Regions from separate parts of the Undibacterium sp. Ji83W genome, predicted to be linked through region 2. Evidence: predicted binding sites of a transcription regulator. Region 2 holds the regulator's gene; each other region holds the start of a gene.

Region 1 (4,939 bases), on a different contig from region 2:
GCCAGCACACCAGGCACCAGCACCACTAGCGCCATGCAATACCAGAAGCTGTCGGTCATCGCCCAATACCAGGGATAAGTTTTCCAGTCCAGGAAGACCATGAAGTCAGGCAGATTGCTTTGATAGACACCATCCCGGCCAATCGCACGCATCAAATACATGCCATGCGCATAGGCACCCAGTGCAAAAAATACCCCATGTCCCAAGGACAAAATCCCGGTATAACCCCAGACCAGATCAAGCGCCAGCGCAGCCAGGGCATAACACATGAACTTGCCAACCAGGACAATCGTATAGCTGGAAATATGCAATACATGGCCAGCAGGAAAACTCAGATTGAGGATAGGTAGCAGTACGGCAATCACGGCACACACCAATATGCCTGTCCATGCAGGCCTGGAAAACAGGCCCGTTGCTGTTGCAATTGTTGTAGTCGCACTCATTCCACACTCCTGCCCTTGAGCGCAAACAAGCCTTGCGGTCTGCGTTGTATGAAAATGATGATGAATACCAGGATGACGATCTTGGCCATAACGGCACCCGCCACCGGCTCCAGGAATTTATTCACTTCGCCCAGGCCAAAAGCCGCAATCACGGTACCCGCCAACTGCCCTACCCCGCCCAACACCACGACCATGAAGGAATCAACAATATAGTTTTGCCCCAGGTCAGGGCCGACATTACCCAATTGCGACAAGGCCACACCACCCAAACCAGCAATTCCTGAGCCCAGACCAAAAGTCAGCATGTCTATCTTGCCAGTTGCCACACCTACGCAATCAGCCATCCGGCGATTCTGTGTCACGGCACGCACGAACAAGCCAAGGCGTGTCTTGTTCAAGATCAGCCAGACTGCCAGCACCACGAACAGGGCAAAAAAGATAATGATGATGCGGTTGTAAGACAACACCAGAGAACCCAGCACCGTGATACCGCCAGACATCCAGGAAGGATTGGCAACTTCAACATTTTGCGCACCAAAAATCGAGCGCACGGCCTGCATTAAAATCAAGCTGATACCCCAGGTGCATAACAGAGTCTCCAGCGGGCGACCATATAACCAGCGTATCACCGTTCTTTCCAGCAAAATGCCAACAGCGGCAGAGACCAAAAAGGCAGCGGGCAGAGCCAGCAACAAATAGGCATCCACAGCACCGGGCATGAATTTGCGGAACAACATCTGGCAGACATAGGTGGTGTAAGCGCCTATCATCAGCAATTCACCATGCGCCATATTGATGATACCCATCAGGCCAAAGGTGATTGCCAGGCCCAGGGCAGCCAGCAATAATACGCTGCCAAGGGAAACACCATAGAACAGGTTGCCGACAAATTCCATGCGCGCGAGACGACCATCGATGGCATTCAATGTATTGGCGGCCTCCAGGCGTATGCTGGCATCCGCTTCGTTGTAACTACCATCGGGATTTTGTGCCAGCATTTTTTGCAGCACAGGTTTTAAATTGGGGTTGGGGCTATCCAGCAAAGCCTTGACTGCTGCCTTGCGCACCACCGGGTCACTGGCTTGCAAATTGGCGGTGGCAATCAGCATTTGCAGGCGAGATTTGATTTCGCTATCGTTTTCTTTCAGATAGGCTTTGTTCAGCAAGGGCAATTGCTCTGGCGTTGCTTCTTTTTCCAGTGCCGTGGCAGCGACGAGCCGGGTATTTTTGTCTGGTGAAAATAATCTCAGGCCTGACAGAGCACTATCCAGGGCAGCACGCAGACGATTATTGATGGTGATTGCCTCGGCATCATCCGGCAGCTTTTGCATTTTCCCAGTGCTAAGATCCTTTGCCTGTTCGCCATCTACCAGATAGACGGCGACATCCTTGGCAAATAAAGTTTCATTTTTCAGTGCAGTCAATACTTCTGCCGCCTCTTCATTACCCAGGGCTGCTATGGAATTGACTGCGGTAATACGCGCATCAGGATCCTCACCCGCCAACGCCTGCAAGAGCTTGCCATCAATAGCAGCGTGCGCTGTCAGACTGAACACGAGCAAGACCAAGCTCGTGCAGATTTTACGAAATATCATAAGCAACCAGGTCAGGGATGGGAAATCAGGAACAGTACCCAGGGCAATCGATGTGAAAGCCCTGAGTGGTCTGCGTCAATCCTTAAACACTTATTGAATTACAGCTTCTGCTTGCCTTCATTGCCCGGAATGAAAGGGCTCCATGGTTGCGCGCGGATAGGTGTCTTGGTTTTATAGACGACGCTGAACTGACCATCCGCCTTGATCTCGCCTATCATGACTGGCTTGTGCAGGTGATGATTGGTTTTGTCCATCGTCAATTCAAAACCGGAAGGTGCCTTGAAAGTTTGCCCGCCCATGGCAGCAATGACTTTGTCGGTATCTGTGGACTTGGCTTTTTCAACTGCCTGCTTCCACATATACATGCCTACATAAGTCGCTTCCATAGGATCATTGGTCACCACTGTTGCGGCATTAGGCAGTTTTTTGGCAACTGCATAGTCTTTCCATTTCTTGATGAATTCGGTATTCACCGGGTTTTTCACAGACTGGAAGTAATTCCAGGCTGCCAGATGACCCACCAATGGCTTGGTATCGACACCACGCAATTCTTCTTCACCGACTGAGAATGCGACGACAGGCACATCCGTTGCCTTCAGGCCAGCGTTGCCGAGTTCTTTATAGAATGGAACATTGGAGTCACCATTGATGGTGGAGATAACCGCAGTCTTGCCACCCGCAGCAAATTTCTTGATATTGGCAACAATGGTCTGGTAATCAGAGTGGCCGAATGGGGTGTAGACTTCATCAATGTCAGTATCCTTGACTCCCTTGCTATGCAGGAAGGCGCGCAGGATTTTGTTGGTGGTGCGTGGATACACATAGTCAGTACCCAGCAAGACAAAACGCTTGGCACCACCACCCTCTTTCGACATCAGGTATTCTGTGGCAGGAATAGCTTGCTGGTTAGGCGCAGCACCTGTGTAGAAAACATTCTTCTCCAGCTCTTCACCCTCATATTGAACCGGGTAAAACAGCAGGCTATTGAGTTCTTTGAAGACGGGCAATACGGATTTACGCGATACCGAAGTCCAGCAACCAAACACCACGGATACTTTATCTTGCGATACCAGTTGGCGGGCTTTTTCGGCAAACAATGGCCAGTTAGAAGCAGGATCAACGATCACCGCTTCCAGTTTTTTGCCCATGACACCACCTTTGGCATTGATTTCATCTATCGTCATCAGGGCCACATCTTTGAGCGATGTCTCCGAGATTGCCATAGTGCCAGACAGGGAATGCAGAATGCCGACTTTGATGGTATCGGCGGCCCGTGCCTGCGTAAGCCAGCCAGAAGCGGCCAGGGTCATTGCGGCGACAGCAGTTGCTTTCAAAACAGTACGACGTGACATGTTTTCTCCTGATAGTGGTGAGGTCATGGAAAGAAAAACCGAACTTCCACCAAGTGGAGTAGCAGATAACGTGCCAGCTGATAAAAACAAAAAACCAAGCACGAATTCCAATAATTAAATAGTTACAAATCCGGCAGAGGTAGATGCGCACGAAGTCAAACAAGTCAGGAACAAGAAAACTTGCTAACTATTCCAGTGCACAGAGCTGAGGAAAACATTAGAAAAAATTGGCGAAAATGATGCGAAACGATCTTTTAAATATGCCAACTCCACTTTTCGGTGCATCTGCGCGCTGAAATTGTGCGAAAAATAAGACCGCCACCTGTTATGTAGTCTTACTTGCAGTCTGAATAAAAAAGCAAAATGCCTTTAAAAGCATATCGAAAAGCAACAATTCATCAAAAACGCAATTTTCTTTAATCTGACCTAAGCCGATGTTTTATTGGATTTAATTTATGAATCCTTAGTAAAAAATATGCAATTCTCGGGATATTGATACGAAGCAGAGCTAAAACATATAAAACCTGTTTGAAAAAAATAGCACTTTATATACTTGTTGCTCTAATATGTAGACATAAGGGAATTTTAAAAAAAGCAATATTTTTATTGATTGTTTCCTAATGGTGGTCATGGTGAATCAATTTGATGAATTCAGCGTTCTACCCGCAGCTAATGCTGCCCCTCTGCCCGCTTCGGTAGTAGGTATCTCCACGGATGCCAGGCTTCAATACCTGATAGACAATACCCCAGCTATCATCTACAGCAGTGTGCCCACGGGCGATTTCAAAATGACTTTCGTCAGCAACAACGCCTTGCATGTACTTGGCTATCATCCTGACGAAATGGTCGCGGACCCCAATTTCTGGTTTGAGCATATACATCCTAGTGATGTACCCGAGATTTTCTCCAGCATTGCCAAACTGTTTACCGAGGGTGAAAGAACCTATGAATACCGCTTCATGAGCCGTAGCGGCCAGTATGTCTGGATGCATGACATGTTGAGGTTGATACGTGACAAAGATGGTAATCCTGTTGAAGTTGTGGGTTCCTTGACTGACATCACCAAACGCAAGGAGATGGAAGCAGCCTTGTTCAAGAAAGGTGAAGAGCAACATCTTTTGATCAAAAAACTGCAAGAAGCCCACGAGCAGCTATTGCAATCAGAAAAAATGGCTTCGGTCGGCCAACTGGCCGCTGGTATTGCACACGAAATCAATAACCCCATAGGTTTTATCAATTCAAATATCGGCAGTTTGCAAAACTATGTAGAAAAATTATTTGAAGTCATCAATCAGTATGAAGATTTGATACAGCAACAGTCCCCACCAACTGCCGTCAGCAAAATGGATGAACTAAAAGAAAAGGCGGATCTGGAATTTTTAAAGGAAGACATACAGGATCTGGTGCGTGAGTCCATGGATGGGCTCAAACGCGTGAAAGATATCGTGCAGTCTTTGAAGGATTTTTCTCATGTCGGTGAAACAGACTGGCAGGAAGCCGATTTGCACCAGGGAATAGACAGCACCCTCAACATCGTCAAAAACGAGAT
Region 2 (4,939 bases):
GGCGACGCAAAGAAAGTATTTCGGCTGCCGGGCCGAGACCCGGCTTGTATCCACGGAGTGGAATCTTTTTAATCAACGCACGGCATGTAACAAATAACACGGCATGCAACGAACGCCACTGGATTCCAGCTAACAGCACGCTGGAATGACGATAATAAAAATGCCGTGAATCAACTAACTCGCAGCTTGTTAAGCAGCGTATGTGACAAACGACAATAAAAGTAAATTATTTATTTTAAATGTCAGAAACTAGACCTACAAGAAACCATTCACCCAACAAAAAGGACGCCTTCTAGCGTCCTTGTTTTGGATGTCCACAACCCTGTTCGGGTAAGGACTGGGGTCTTATGAAGCCGAGGCCGGATCAGGTATGTGCTTGATGGCGTCGTGCTGATGGTCTTGCATTTTATCTTTATGCTTGATGACCTGGCGATCAAGTTTGTCTACCAGTGCATCGATTGCTGCATACAGATCATGCGCCAGACTTTCAACGTGGATATCTTTACCGCTGATATGCAAATTAATGTCGGCTTTGTGTCGTTTTTCCTTTTCCCGGAGCTTGTCCACCGTCAGGATGACGGCGATATCAATGACCTGGTCGAAATGCCGCCTGATACGTTCTAGTTTGGTATGTACATATTCACGAATTGCAGGAGTTACTTCGACGTGGTGTCCACTGATGGTGAGATTCATACTGTGCTCCTATAGTGATGTTACTTGCTTTAACAATAAGCGCATGGCATTTATTTGCCTTGAGCTAAATCATATATAGCAATTCAAACCGTGATTACAAGGACTGCTTACAAAGATTTACGCAAACTGACTGGGGGGATTTTCAGGGCTTCACGGTATTTGGCAACTGTCCGTCGGGCAATTACCATGCCCTGTTCACCCAGCATGTCTGCAATTTTGCTATCAGAGAGTGGGCTTTTCTGGTCTTCTGCTCCTATCAACTGCTTGATGAGTGCACGTATCGCGGTGGAAGATGCTTCACCCCCTGTTTCCGTCGCGACATGGCTGCCGAAAAAGTACTTCAACTCAAACATGCCATGTGGGGTCAACATGTATTTTTGAGTTGTAACACGTGAGATAGTGCTCTCGTGTAATCCTAGTGTATCAGCAATTTCGCGCAAAACAAGGGGGCGCATGGCAACAGCACCATGCGTGAAAAAATTGCGTTGCCTTTCGACTATCGCTTGTGCAACGCGCAATATGGTCTCGAAGCGTTGCCGCATGTTCTTGATGAGCCAGCGCGCTTCCTGTAGCTGTGCGCCCATGCCTGCTTCGCCGCGGTTTTGTTTCATGATGTTGGCATACATGCTGCTTACCCGCAGCCTGGGCATGACGTCCTGATTCAGCATGACTTGCCAGCCATTGCCCGATTTTCTGACGATGACATCTGGCACCACATAGTCAGATTCATCGGCAGCAAAAGCGATGCCGGGCCTGGGTTTGCACATGCGGATGACAGTTTGTGCATCGCGCAAATCTTCATCATCACAGTCGAGGATTTTCTTGAGTTTGGTGAAATCTCTTTGCGCAAATAAAGTCAGTTGCGTTTCAACAATTTGCAACGCCAGCCTGCGCGTGACAAAAGCGATCTTGGGCAAGCGCCTGATTTGCAATGCCAGGCACTCTGAGGGGCTGCGTGCGCCGACACCAGCCGGGTCAAAGCTTTGCAGCATGTTCAGGGCAAAAGCCAGCTCTTCTGGTTCTACACAAAGTTCCAGTGGCAAACTGGCATGTATTTCATCCAGTGTTTCAGTCAGGTAACCATTGCTGTCCAGCGCATCTATCATCAGCTCGACCAGGGCGCGGTCACGTGGTTCGCGCAGGTTCAGGCGCATCTGTTCCAGCAAGTGTTCACGCAGGGTGACATGGGCTGCGCCCAGTTGCGGGCGGCCATCTTCATCATCGCCTGATTTGCTGCCATGCTGCACGTCATCAAAGCCCCAGTCTTCTTCACTGGAGGTAGTGCTGTCATTGCTGATGACGGTTTCAGCATCAGCCGCCACTGGTTCAGCAGCCCTGTCACTGTCTTCTCTTGCTGCGGGTGCTTCCATGCCGGCATCGGCAGAAGTGCTGCTGGTATTGATGGCACCGTCGGCCAGCAGGCGCACGGCGTGGTCGAGCGGATCATCGACGCGTTCCAGCATGGGATTGTCAGTCAGCAGCGTCTCCAGCTCCTGATGCAATTCCAAAGTCGATAACTGCAATAATCGTATTGATTGCTGCAATTGCGGCGTCAAGGCCAGATGTTGTGAGGTACGTAGTTGCAGGCTTTGTTTCATGATGATTCCCGTCACATCCGGAAATGTTCTCCGAGATAAACGCGACGTACAGATTCATTTTGTATGATGTCGTCAGGCTTGCCACTGGCAAGTACCGCGCCTTGATTAATGATGTAAGCGTGATCACAGATACCCAGGGTCTCGCGCACATTATGGTCCGTGATCAACACGCCTATGCCGCGTTCCTTGAGGAAGCGCACAATGCGCTGGATCTCGATCACGGCAATCGGGTCAACACCAGCAAAGGGTTCATCCAGCAACACAAAGCGGGGGTTGGTGGCCAGAGCGCGGGCAATCTCTACCCGGCGGCGTTCGCCACCTGAAAGTGACAGCGCCTGGCTCTCGCGTATTTTTTCTATCTGCAAATCTGCCAGCAGAGCATTGAGCCTTTGCTCAATTTTCTTGGCACCAAGATATTTGCCTTCGCTGTCTTTTTGCAATTCGAGTACGGCGCGGATATTGTCTTCCACCGTCAGCTTGCGAAATACCGAAGCTTCTTGCGGCAGATAAGACAAACCCAGTACCGCCCGCTCATGGATAGGCAGTTGTGAAATATTCACATCATCAATCGTGATATCCCCGGCGTCGGAAGGTACCAGTCCAACGATCATGTAAAACGAGGTGGTCTTGCCTGCGCCATTCGGCCCCAGCAAACCCACTACTTCACCGCTTTTCAGTAGCAGGGAAACATCGCGCACCACCTGGCGCGCGCCATAGCGCTTTTGCAGGCCCTTGACGAGCAAGGTGCTGCTGGACTGTACTGTCATCTTAATTAGCCTGTTTTTCTGGTTTTGGTTGCAAGATGATTTTCAGGCTGCCAGAACCATCCACATGCTGGCCACTGGTCGAGTTGGTGCCGATGAAAAAGTCATTCTTGCTATCGTAAGACAGGTATTCGCCTTCTTGTTCCTGGGTGACACGCTTGCCTTCCAGGTAGCGCACCTTGGCCTTGGAAATGAATTTGACGATTTCTGTACTTTGATTGTATTCGGCACGGTCAGCTTCGCCATCTACCCACAGATCAGGGCCGCCATCACGTTTTTGGCGGAAGCTGACCTTGCGGTTACTGCCGCCAGTCAGGACGACAAACTGATCGCCATTCGGGCCTTCGGTGACGACGGCATTTTCTGCCTTGACGTTCAGTGTACCGCGCACCAGCGAGACACCCTTGGACAGTCTGCGCACACTGGTCTTGCCATCACTCTCGCCATAACCGGCTTCGATGATGGTCTCTTTATTACTGTCGGCCTTTTCTGCATGGGCAGAAACACAGGCCAGGCTCAGGCAGGCCAGGCTAAATAAGCGGGCGACGCTGAATGGTGTATTGATCATACGCATATTCGCTTTCTTGATTATTTGCTGTCTGCTTTGGGAGCTGCTTCACGCTTCTTGAGTTGAATGTGAACCTTGCTCAGCATCGACAGATGTTGGGTAGAATTATTGGCAATCATGCCAGTCGCCGTGGATACCGCTTTGCCGGTCGTGATCAATATTGGCTTGTCGGTTTTCACGATATCATCATCCGGCAGTAGCAAGAGATAATCTGATTCCACGCGCACGAATTGTGAGCTCAGGCCCTCTGGCCTTTCCATGCTGACATGATCATGAAGGTGAACTTCATCATGCTCGCGCCTGGGTGTGACCAGCGATGATTTTTGTGACACCACGGCCAGGTCAGCACGCAGGTGCAGGGGCGGCCTGTCCTGGTCAAAGCTGTTGATTTGCGGGTGCTTGATTTCTATATTGTCAGTACGCGGCAAATGCACCAGGCTGTCGCCGGTGATGTGGTAATTGGCTTTGCCATTATTCGACAGGCGTATGAAATTGAATTTCTCTACATAATAATCAGGCGCTGACCTGGCCGAGCTGCGGTTTTGCTCGTCGTTGGCATTACGGCGTATGACCTCCATGACCCAGATAGTACCCAGGGTCAGGACACCCAGCAGGATCACGGCCAGCCAGATGCGGAAGCGGTCTATGGTCATGTGGGATTTCATGTCAGATATGCTTGCAAAGCCTGTTCATATTTACCCTGGGCACGCAGGATGAAGTCGCAGACTTCGCGCGCGGCACCCTGGCCGCCAGTGGCTTTGGTAATGTATAGCACGCGTTGTTGGACTTCGGCATGGGCATTCGGTACGCTGGCAGCAAAGCCAACTCTTGTCAGTATTGGCAAATCAATCACATCGTCACCGATAAAGCCGCAGTCTTGCGCAGGGATATCAAGCTTCGCCAGCAGTTCAAGGAATGCGCTTTTCTTGTCATGGACGCCCTGGCTGACATGGCTGATGCCAAGGTCAGCCGCACGCTTGCTGACGATGGCCGATTGCCGCGCACTGATGATGGCCGTGATGATGCCTGCCTGTTGCAAGAGTTTGATACCTTGCCCATCGAGCACGTTAAAACACTTCATCGTTTCACCTTCGGGGCCAAAATACAGGCTGCCGTCGGTCAAAATACCGTCTACATCAAAGATCATGAGCCGGACTTTGCTGGCTCGTTCTACAGAATCTACAGAATTATTCATCAAATCACCTTGGCCCTGGTCAGGTCATGTATATGCAAGGCACCCACCAGTTTGCCGCTGTCGTCAGCGACCAGCAACTGGTTGATGCGGTAAGTTTCCATGACTTCGACGGCTTCGACGG
Region 3 (4,939 bases), on a different contig from region 2:
TCAGGGTAATGTCACTGCTGCGGCCAAGGCCCTGGGCGTGTCGCGCAATACAATTTATCGCAAGCTAGCCGCTCTGAAGAGTGACTGATCAAACCTGCGGGCCGTGCAAAACCGCAGTACCAAGCAAATCATTTTCTTCATCAGTGAACAGGCGCGAGCGCGTCAGGAAACGCTTGCCCGTGCCATTGTCGAGTGAAAACATGCCACCCATGCCATTGACGACATCAATGATCAGTTGCGTGTGCCGCCAGTATTCAAACTGATCGCTGCCCATATAAAACGGCGTGCCATCCAGATCACCCAGATACACATCGGCATCGCCTATGCCATATTCATTCCTTGCATAACAAAGCGGTGAACTGCCATCACAGCAACCGCCAGACTGGAAAAATAATAGCGGGCCGTATTTGGTTTGCAGCGTACTGATAAATTCGAGTGCAGCGGGAGTTGCAGTGACGCGGGCGGGTGTGGTGGTCATTTTGTTTGTTTCGGTTGTTTTACGTAAAGACCAAAAAGCTCACCACAGAGACACGGAGACACAGAGAAAGGCAAGAGAAATCCTGGAAGGATATATTTTAAAATTTGTCTCTGTGTCTCTACTTTTATGGAGACACAGAGATAAGATTGTGTTTTGACCTTCTCTTGCTCTTCTCTGTGTCTCTGTGCCTCTGTGTTGAGAGGTCTTGAATTTAATGATTACTAAAAGAACCCCATCGCATTCGGGTTATAGCTCACCAGCAGGTTTTTAGTCTGTTGATAATGATCCAGCATCATCTTGTGGTTTTCACGTCCTATGCCGGATTGTTTATAACCGCCAAATGCAGCATGCGCCGGATACAGGTGGTAGCAATTAGTCCAGACGCGGCCAGCTTCGATGGCGCGGCCAACGCGGAAGGCGCGGGAACCGTCGCGTGTCCACAAACCTGCACCCAGGCCATACAGGGTATCGTTGGCGATAGAGATCGCGTCTTCTTCATCCTTGAAGGTCGTGACGGACACTACCGGGCCAAAGATTTCTTCCTGGAAGATGCGCATCTTGTTGTGGCCCTGGAAGATGGTCGGTTTGACGTAGTAACCCTTGGCTAGATCGCCATCCAGCATATTTCTTTCGCCGCCTATCAAGAGTTGCGCGCCTTCCTGTTTGCCTATGTCCAGGTAAGACAGGATTTTTTCCAGTTGTTCCTGTGAAGCCTGCGCACCTATCATGGTGGCGCTGTCGAGCGGGTTGCCCTGCTTGATGGCGGCAACACGTTTGATGGCCCTGGCCATGAACTGGTCATAGATGGATTCCTGTATCAATACGCGTGAAGGGCAGGTGCAGACTTCACCCTGGTTCAGCGCAAACATGGCAAAGCCTTCCAGGCATTTGTCGAAGAAGGCATCATCTTTTTCCATGACATCGGCAAAGAAGATATTCGGCGATTTGCCACCCAGTTCCAGAGTTACAGGAATCAGGTTTTGCGAAGCATATTGCATGATCAAGCGGCCAGTCCCAGTCTCACCGGTAAAGGCAATCTTGGCGATGCGTTTGCTTGATGCCAGTGGCTTGCCTGCCTCCAGGCCAAAGCCATTGACGACATTGAAGACTCCGGGTGGTAACAGGTCCTTGATCAAATCAACCAATACCATGATGGAGGCCGGTGTCTGTTCTGCCGGTTTCATGACGATGCAATTGCCTGCGGCCAGGGCAGGTGCCATTTTCCACACTGCCATCAGGATAGGGAAGTTCCATGGAATGATCTGGCCAACGACGCCTAGCGGTTCATGAAAGTGATAGGCATAAGTCTGGTCATCGATCTGTGAAACCGAGCCTTCCTGCGCACGTATGCAACCGGCAAAGTAACGGAAGTGGTCTATCGCCAGCGGAATATCTGCCGCCATGGTTTCGCGTATGGGTTTGCCATTGTCTATAGTCTCTGCGGTCGCGAGCAGGCTCAGATTGGCTTCCATGCGATCAGCGATCTTGTTGAGAATGTTGGCGCGCTCGGCTGGCGAAGTTTTACCCCAGGCCACTTTTGCAGCATGGGCAGCATCAAGTGCCAGTTCCACATCTTCAGCCGTTGAGCGCGCCACTTCGCAAAATGCCTGGCCGATGACAGGGCTGATGTTCTCGAAATATTCACCCTTGACCGGTGCCACAAATTTACCGCCTATGAAATTATCGTAGCGTTTGGCGAAAGGATTGCTGATACCGAGTTTGCTGATGTCTGCCATGTTCATGATGGTGGTCTCCGTTGTTTATTAGATGGTGCGCATAAGCTGCGACACGGGGATAACAACGCAAACGGCGTGCCATGCTGGAAATGTTTTCCTGAAAGAAAAACACAGCAGGTGCAGACTGGAGATAGGAAGGGTACAGAGGGGAATTTACTGCTGGTACTGGTGATGGACTTGCTGGGAAGAGGTATATAGAAAATCCGGGTGTAACATTATTTCGCAACTCTGATCAGACTGTCACAATTTGGGACAGTCTGATCATTGAGTTTATTGCTTGCTTATTGCTTAGTTACTACTTACCCACGCAATTTCGCAAACGCCGCTGCCATTGCATTACCAGCAGGTGCTGGTGCCTGGGCTTGTGAGCGGTGTTGATTGAGGCGCTTGGCGTCATTACGGTCACCGCGTTGTTCAGGCTTGCTGCCTGCCACAGATGCAGCATCTGTCAAACGCATGGTCAGGGCGATACGCTGGCGTTTGACATCGACTTCCAGCACTTTCACTTTGACGACTTGCCCGGCTTTAACAACTGTATGCGGGTCTTTGACGAAAGTATTCGACAAGGCAGAGATATGTACCAGGCCATCCTGATGCACACCGATATCAACGAAAGCACCAAAGGCAGCCACGTTGGTGACCACGCCTTCCAGGATCATGTCAGGGCGCAAATCCTTGATTTCTTCTACGCCGTCCTTGAAGGTGGCGGTAGTGAATTCTGGACGTGGGTCACGGCCTGGTTTTTCCAGTTCACCGATGATGTCGGTGATAGTCGGTACACCAAATTTTTCATCGGCGTATTTGGCTGGATTCAAAGACTTCAGCAAACCAGCATCACCGATGACGCCCTTCACGTCCTTCTTGATATCCGCCAGGATTTTTTCTACCAGAGGATAAGATTCAGGATGGACTGCAGAAGCATCGAGCGGGTTGCTGCCGTTCATGATGCGCAAGAAACCGGCTGCCTGCTCGAAGGTCTTGTCACCCAGGCGCGGTACAGAGCGCAAGTCGGAACGTGAATTAAACATGCCCTTGGCATCGCGGAAATTGACGATGCTTTGCGCCACGCTGGACGACAGGCCAGACACGCGTGCCAGCAAAGGGGCAGAAGCGGTATTCACATCGACACCAACCGCATTCACGCAATCTTCAACCACTGCATCGAGTGAGCGCGCCAGTTGTGACTGGCTAACATCATGCTGGTACTGGCCTACGCCGATAGACTTGGGATCAATCTTCACCAGCTCAGCCAGTGGGTCTTGCAGGCGGCGTGCAATCGATACCGCACCACGGATGGACACATCCAGGTCAGGCAATTCTTTGGATGCAAATTCAGAAGCGGAATAGACAGATGCGCCAGCTTCAGAGACCACGATCTTGGTCAGCTTGAGCTCGGGTTTGAGCTTGATCAAATCGCCTGCCAGCTTGTCGGTTTCACGCGAAGCCGTGCCATTGCCGATAGAGATCAGCGATACATTATGTTTAGCCGCCAGTTGCGCCAATACATGCAGGGAACCATCCCAGTCATTGCGTGGCTGATGCGGGTAGATAGTCGCATATTCAACGACCTTGCCCGTCGCATCAACAATCGCCACCTTGACGCCGGTACGCAGGCCAGGATCAAGACCCATGGTGGCGCGTGGGCCAGCAGGTGCTGCCAGCAGCAGGGCTTTCAGGTTGCGGGCAAATACATTGATGGCTTCGACTTCTGCGGTTTCGCGCAGCTTGCCCATCAGCTCAGTATCGAGATGCATGAAGACCTTGACGCGCCAGGCCCAGCGCACTGTATCCACCAGCCATTTATCGGCTGGGCGGTCTTTCTGGCTCACGCCAAAGCGGGCAGCGATGCGGCTTTCGCATGGGTTCAGCGGTGCATCCCATTTTGGTTTTTCTTCTTCGCTATCCAGGCGCAGGCTGACTGTCAGCATTTCTTCACGGCGGCCACGGAACAGGGCCAGGGCGCGGTGAGAAGGGATGGTGCCCAGGGTTTCTGAATAGTCGAAATAATCGGCGAATTTTTCACCAGCTTCTTCTTTGCCAGCAACGACCTTGGATTCCACGATGCCGTGGTCATTCAGGTATTCACGCAGAGCCTGCAATAGGGTCGCATCCTCGGCAAAGCGTTCCATCAGGATCTGACGCGCACCATCAAGGGCGGCTTTGACGTCCGCAACGCCGGGGTTGTCGCCATTGTCGGTGGTGAAGGCCGGTTTCAGGTAACTGGCGGCTTCAGTATCCGGGTTCAGCATGGGGTCGGCCAGCAAGGCATCTGCCAGAGGCAGCAAACCAGCTTCAACGGCGATCTGGGCCTTGGTGCGGCGCTTGGGTTTGTATGGCAGGTACAAGTCTTCGAGACGGGTCTTGTCTTCGGCGTGGGTGATGGCGTCCAGCAGTACTGGCGTCATCTTGCCCTGTTCTTCTATCGAGGCAATGATGGCAGTGCGGCGGTCTTCCAGTTCGCGCAGGTAGCGCAGGCGCTCTTCCAGCAGGCGCAACTGGATATCATCCAGGCCACCGGTCACTTCTTTACGGTAACGGGCGATAAACGGGACCGTTGCACCTTCGTCCAGCAAGGCAACAGCAGCAGCAACCTGAACCGGCTTGGCAACCAGTTCTACGGCAAGTCTTTGTTCAATCGAAGGCAACATAAATCCAGAATCCAGACATAAAAAAAGCAATCAAGGCGCAGATGATACGCAATTTGTGACTTTGCGCCAGTCTTGAC
Region 4 (4,939 bases), on a different contig from region 2:
TTCCAGCAGACGCGGCAGATCCTGCTTCACAGCGCGTCTGGTGCTGAGTTTGGACAGGTCTGCCTGCTCTTTCATATTGCGACCTCTATTGTTTATTTACGTTTATTCAAAGGAACAAATTTCAGGTCTTCAGGACCAACATAATTGGCGCTAGGACGAATGATCTTGTTATCGATGCGCTGTTCTATAATGTGCGCCGCCCAGCCCGATGTACGGGCAATCACGAACAAAGGTGTGAACATGGCAGTCGGCACACCCATCATGTGATAGGACACGGCAGAAAACCAATCCAGGTTGGGGAACATTTTCTTGATATCCCACATCACGGTTTCCAGGCGCTCGGCAATATCAAACATCTTCATTGCGCCAGCTTCTTTTGAGAGGCTACGCGCCACTTCCTTGATGACCTTGTTACGTGGATCAGAGATGGTGTACACAGGGTGACCAAAACCGATCACGACTTCCTTGTTTTCTACACGCTTCTTGATATCCGCTTCTGCTTCATCAGGATTGTCGTAACGCTTCTGGATTTCAAATGCGACTTCATTTGCGCCACCATGTTTAGGGCCGCGCAAGGCACCGATCGCGCCGGTGATGGCTGAGTACATGTCAGAACCCGTGCCAGCGATGACGCGGCCAGTAAAGGTGGACGCATTGAACTCATGCTCTGCATACAGTATCAGCGATGTATGCATGGCTTTTTCCCACGATGCGATTGGCTTTTTACCGTGCAGCAGGTGCAGGAAATGACCACCTATGGAATCATCATCGGTTTCAGTTTCTATGCGTTTGCCATTGTGGCTATAGTGGTACCAGTACAGCAGCATGGAACCCAGCGAAGCCATCAGGCGGTCAGCGATATCACGCGCGCCCGGGTGATTGTGATCATCTTTTTCTGGCAAGACACAACCCAGTGTGGATACACCAGTACGCATGACATCCATAGGATGGGACGATGCTGGCAAGCATTCCAGCGCTGCCTTGACATTCGCTGGCAAGCCACGCAAAGCTTTCAACTTGGTCTTGTAACCGTTCAATTCTGCGACGGTAGGCAATTTGCCGTGCACCAGCAAATGGGCAATTTCTTCAAACTCGCAGGCATCAGCCACGTCCAGGATATCGTAGCCACGGTAATGCAGGTCATTACCAGTTTTGCCTACGGTGCACAGGGCAGTATTGCCAGCAGTGACGCCAGACAGGGCAACCGATTTCTTTGGTTTGAAAGGAACTGCTTCAGTCATGATTATTTCTCCATTGATACATTAAAAGTGCTATTCCCACCTGCTGGCTTGATGCAGCACAAAGGCGGGAAAGTATATTTATTTTTTATTTGGATTTTTGCTGCGCAAACAATGCATCCAGCTTTTGTTCAAAGTCGTGGTAATTGATGCGCTCATACAATTCCATGCGGGTTTGCATGGTATCAACGACATTCTTTTGCGTGCCGTCGCGACGTATCGCGCCATAGACGTTTTCTGCTGCCTTGTTCATGGCACGGAAAGCGGACAATGGATACAAGACCAGACCTACATCCACCGCAGCCAGTTCTTCGACCGAGAACAAAGGGGTCGCACCAAATTCAGTGATATTTGCCAGGATAGGTACTTTGACTGCATTGGCGAATTGCTTGTACATCGCCAGTTCAGTGATCGCTTCCGGGAAGATCATGTCTGCGCCAGCTTCCACGCAAGCCAGGGCACGGTCTATCGCTGCTTCCAGTCCTTCAACTGCCAGCGCATCAGTACGTGCCATGATGACAAAGTTGTCGTCAGTACGGGCATCGACTGCAGCTTTCACGCGATCTACCATTTCCTGCTTGCTGACGATTTCCTTGCCGGGGCGATGACCGCAACGCTTGGCACCAACCTGATCTTCAATATGAATGGCAGCAGCGCCAAACTTGATCATGGATTTGACAGTACGTGCCACATTGAAGGCAGAAGAACCAAAGCCGGTATCAATATCCACCAGCAAAGGCAGGTCGCAAACATCAGTAATGCGGCGTACATCGGTCAGCACGTCATCGAGATTGGAAATACCCAGGTCAGGCAAACCCAGGGAACCAGCTGCGACGCCGCCACCAGACAGGTAGATCGCCTTGAAACCGGCACGTTTTGCCAGCAAGGCGTGATTGGCATTGATTGCACCGACGACTTGCAGAGGGGATTCTTCCTGCATCGCCTTGCGGAAGGCGGCACCTGCGGAGTATGTACTCATGTGTATGCTTTCAGGTTAATGAACAGATTCTGGGATGCACATTGCAAACGGCGTGCCAGCGTGAGCATGACAAAGACATTTCCTTATCATCCTCATATAAATCAAACACTTATTTTCTTTGAGAGCAGGATAAAGCCTGTGCATTGTTTCAATTTTGTTTCATAATGCTGTTTCATATTGAAAATTGAAACATCCATTCAAGCAAAAATGAAACAATTATGAAACACCCACCAACAATTCGTGATAATCAGGACAAGCCCGTCATCTGGACGGTGTCGATATCACGCCTGTTCGACATGTTCCGTGACATCATGGTTGAATATGATGTCAGCGCCGACATAGAACCCATACACATGGGTTTTGAAGAGGCCGCGCAATACCTGAAAGAGCGCCTGCAAACCGAAAGATGCGATGCCGTTATCGCGGCGGGTTCTAACGGTGCTTATCTCAAGAACCGCTTGCCAGTCCCTGTCGTCATCGCCAAGGCCAGTGGCTTTGATGTCATGCAGGCATTGGCCAGGGCGCGCAAGGTGTCACCCGCCATCGGCCTGATCAATTACCAGGAAACCATGCCGGAACTGGCCGACTTCAAAACCACTTTCGGCTTCCCGCTGGAGCAGCGCACCTATGTCACCGAAGAAGATGCCCGTGCCCAGATCAGTGAACTCAAGGCTGGCGGCATCAAGGTCATTGTCGGTGCCGGCCTGATTACCGACCTGGCTGAAGAAGCTGGCCTGACAGGCATTTTCATGTATTCCGCCACATCGATACGACAAGCCTTTGACGATGCCCTGGAAATCGCCCGTCTGACACGACTGGAATCGGCCAGGGGACGGCACCACTCTGCCGCAGAATCTTTGCGTGCCAAACATGGGCTGAACGATTTACGGGGTGACTCTGCCCTCATGCAGGCTACCCGCAAGTCCATCGCCTTGTTTGCCCGCTCTCCGGCGACTGTGTTGTTACAAGGTGAAACAGGCACAGGCAAGGAACTCGCGGCCCAGGCCTTGCACAGGGAAAGTACGCGCGCACGCCAACCCTTCGTTGCCGTGAATTGTGGCGCCATTGCCGAAAGCCTGCTGGAATCTGAATTATTTGGCTATGAAGAAGGCGCATTCACCGGCTCCAAACGGGGTGGTCATGCAGGCTTGTTTGAAATCGCTCATAGAGGAACGGTATTCCTGGATGAAATCGGTGAAATGCCATTGAGTTTGCAAACCCGTTTATTGCGTGTACTGGAAGAACGGGAGATCAACCGCGTGGGCAGCATGCGCCCGATACCTGTAGACGTACGCATCATCAGCGCTACCCATTGCAACCTGGAAAGTCGGGTAAAAGAAGGAAAGTTTCGTGCTGACCTGTATTTCCGTCTGGCCGTACTGCGCCTGCATCTGCCCGCATTACGCGACCGTCCCGACGACTTGCTACCTCTGACAGAATGGTGTCTCAAGCACGCCTTGGCTGCCATGGGTATCAGGCCACACGCCAATCTGCATGCTGAAATAGGCAGTTGCAGCACCCTGCTGCAAGATTATGACTGGCCGGGAAATGTAAGAGAATTACGCAATCTCATGGAACGCCTCGCTCTGTTTTTGGCAGCCGAACCCCTGCAAGCCCTGACCCCTGGCTTCGTCGCGAAAATCCTGCCTGAACTGGGCCAGCATCAATACGCCTTGAATACGGTCAATGCAGGCAATACAGTCAACAATATGCCCGCCCTTGAGTCTCTGGAACTCGTCATGGAAAGATTCAATCACAACCGCGAAGCGGCTGCGGACTATCTGGGCATCAGCAGAACGACTTTATGGCGACGCCTGAAGCAAAAAGCGTAATCATTTGAAACATTAATTGATCATCTGAACCACGAATTTTGTGTCTCACTAAGGTAGAATGAATTTACGCTGCCACTCACACTCTTTGGGGGCATTTATCTTGCATAAAATATATTATGAAAAAACTACTTATTGTTGACGATAGTAAAGTTTCTCGCATGGTGATCCGTGCGCACGTCAAAGCAGTGCATCCAGACTGGGAATTTTTTGAAGCTGGCAATGGCGAAGAAGCCATCAAGTCAGTCATAGAGAACAAACCAGACTTTTGCACCATGGACATCAATATGCCAGGCATATTGGGAACTGATGCTGCTGAGCAAATCTTGCAACAACATCCAGAACTACGCATCGCCATTTTTTCGGCGAATGTGCAGGACACCATGCAAAACAGGGCCACTTCCATAGGCACCATCTTCGTGGCTAAACCGGTTACTGAGAAATCCATCACTATCGTCCTCAATTATTTCGCGAGCTGAAAATGAATTCCCTGACCGAACTTCATCTCGATGCATTAAGCGAGGTATTCAATGTCGGCGCTGGCAGGGCTGCGGCCAGCCTCAGCGACATTGTCGGTGAAGAAGTTCGCCTTTCTGTTCCATCAGTTGAAATCCGCAAGTCCTCAGAGATTGATGTCTCGTCCATGGGTTTGCAAAATGATCGCTTTGGTGCGGTACATCAAACCTTCAGCGGCTCTTTTGAAGCAGAAGCTATTTTGCTGTTCACTGAAGAACACGCCCTGAAAATCGTACGCGACATGATGGGCTCGCAAATCAGCCTGGAAGATCTGGCCGAGTTTGAGCAGGAGGCCATGTGCGAACTGGGTAACATCATCCTCAATGCCTGTCTGTCGGCCATGGCAGATATGTTGAACATACCGCTGAATTGCTCTT

Evidence for each region. The regulator sigma-54, encoded in region 2, starts transcription at its own class of promoters, with help from an activator protein. The targets are predictions, from matches to a motif close to TGGCANGNAANCTGCTTT.
Region 1: a site for sigma-54 is predicted at 3,449-3,466, ahead of urtA (urea ABC transporter substrate-binding protein). Genes of this name have one in related genera too.
Region 3: a site for sigma-54 is predicted at 2,278-2,295, ahead of adh (aldehyde dehydrogenase). Genes of this name have one in related genera too.
Region 4: a site for sigma-54 is predicted at 2,258-2,275, ahead of prpB (methylisocitrate lyase). Genes of this name have one in related genera too.

What each region holds. Positions count from the first base shown of each region.
Region 1 covers NZ_JBMPOZ010000002.1:516,258-521,196, forward strand. The annotation lists gene urtC (urea ABC transporter permease subunit UrtC) at 1-443, opposite strand, end outside; gene urtB (urea ABC transporter permease subunit UrtB) at 440-2,038, opposite strand; gene urtA (urea ABC transporter substrate-binding protein) at 2,137-3,390, opposite strand; gene ACO0LD_RS06475 (ATP-binding protein) at 4,020-4,939, shown strand, end outside.
Region 2 covers NZ_JBMPOZ010000034.1:32,954-37,892, reverse strand. The annotation lists gene hpf (ribosome hibernation-promoting factor, HPF/YfiA family) at 346-693, opposite strand; gene ACO0LD_RS30175 (RNA polymerase factor sigma-54) at 801-2,291, opposite strand; gene lptB (LPS export ABC transporter ATP-binding protein) at 2,303-3,058, opposite strand; gene lptA (lipopolysaccharide transport periplasmic protein LptA) at 3,060-3,629, opposite strand; gene lptC (LPS export ABC transporter periplasmic protein LptC) at 3,644-4,288, opposite strand; gene ACO0LD_RS30155 (KdsC family phosphatase) at 4,285-4,818, opposite strand; gene ACO0LD_RS30150 (KpsF/GutQ family sugar-phosphate isomerase) at 4,818-4,939, opposite strand, start outside.
Region 3 covers NZ_JBMPOZ010000003.1:37,143-42,081, reverse strand. The annotation lists gene ACO0LD_RS06970 (sigma-54-dependent Fis family transcriptional regulator) at 1-88, shown strand, start outside; gene ACO0LD_RS06965 (DUF779 domain-containing protein) at 89-478, opposite strand; gene adh (aldehyde dehydrogenase) at 700-2,220, opposite strand; gene ACO0LD_RS06955 (Tex family protein) at 2,514-4,862, opposite strand.
Region 4 covers NZ_JBMPOZ010000001.1:396,644-401,582, forward strand. The annotation lists gene ACO0LD_RS01830 (GNAT family N-acetyltransferase) at 1-75, opposite strand, end outside; gene prpC (bifunctional 2-methylcitrate synthase/citrate synthase) at 93-1,241, opposite strand; gene prpB (methylisocitrate lyase) at 1,327-2,217, opposite strand; gene prpR (propionate catabolism operon regulatory protein PrpR) at 2,436-4,049, shown strand; gene ACO0LD_RS01850 (response regulator transcription factor) at 4,166-4,525, shown strand; gene ACO0LD_RS01855 (chemotaxis protein CheX) at 4,528-4,939, shown strand, end outside.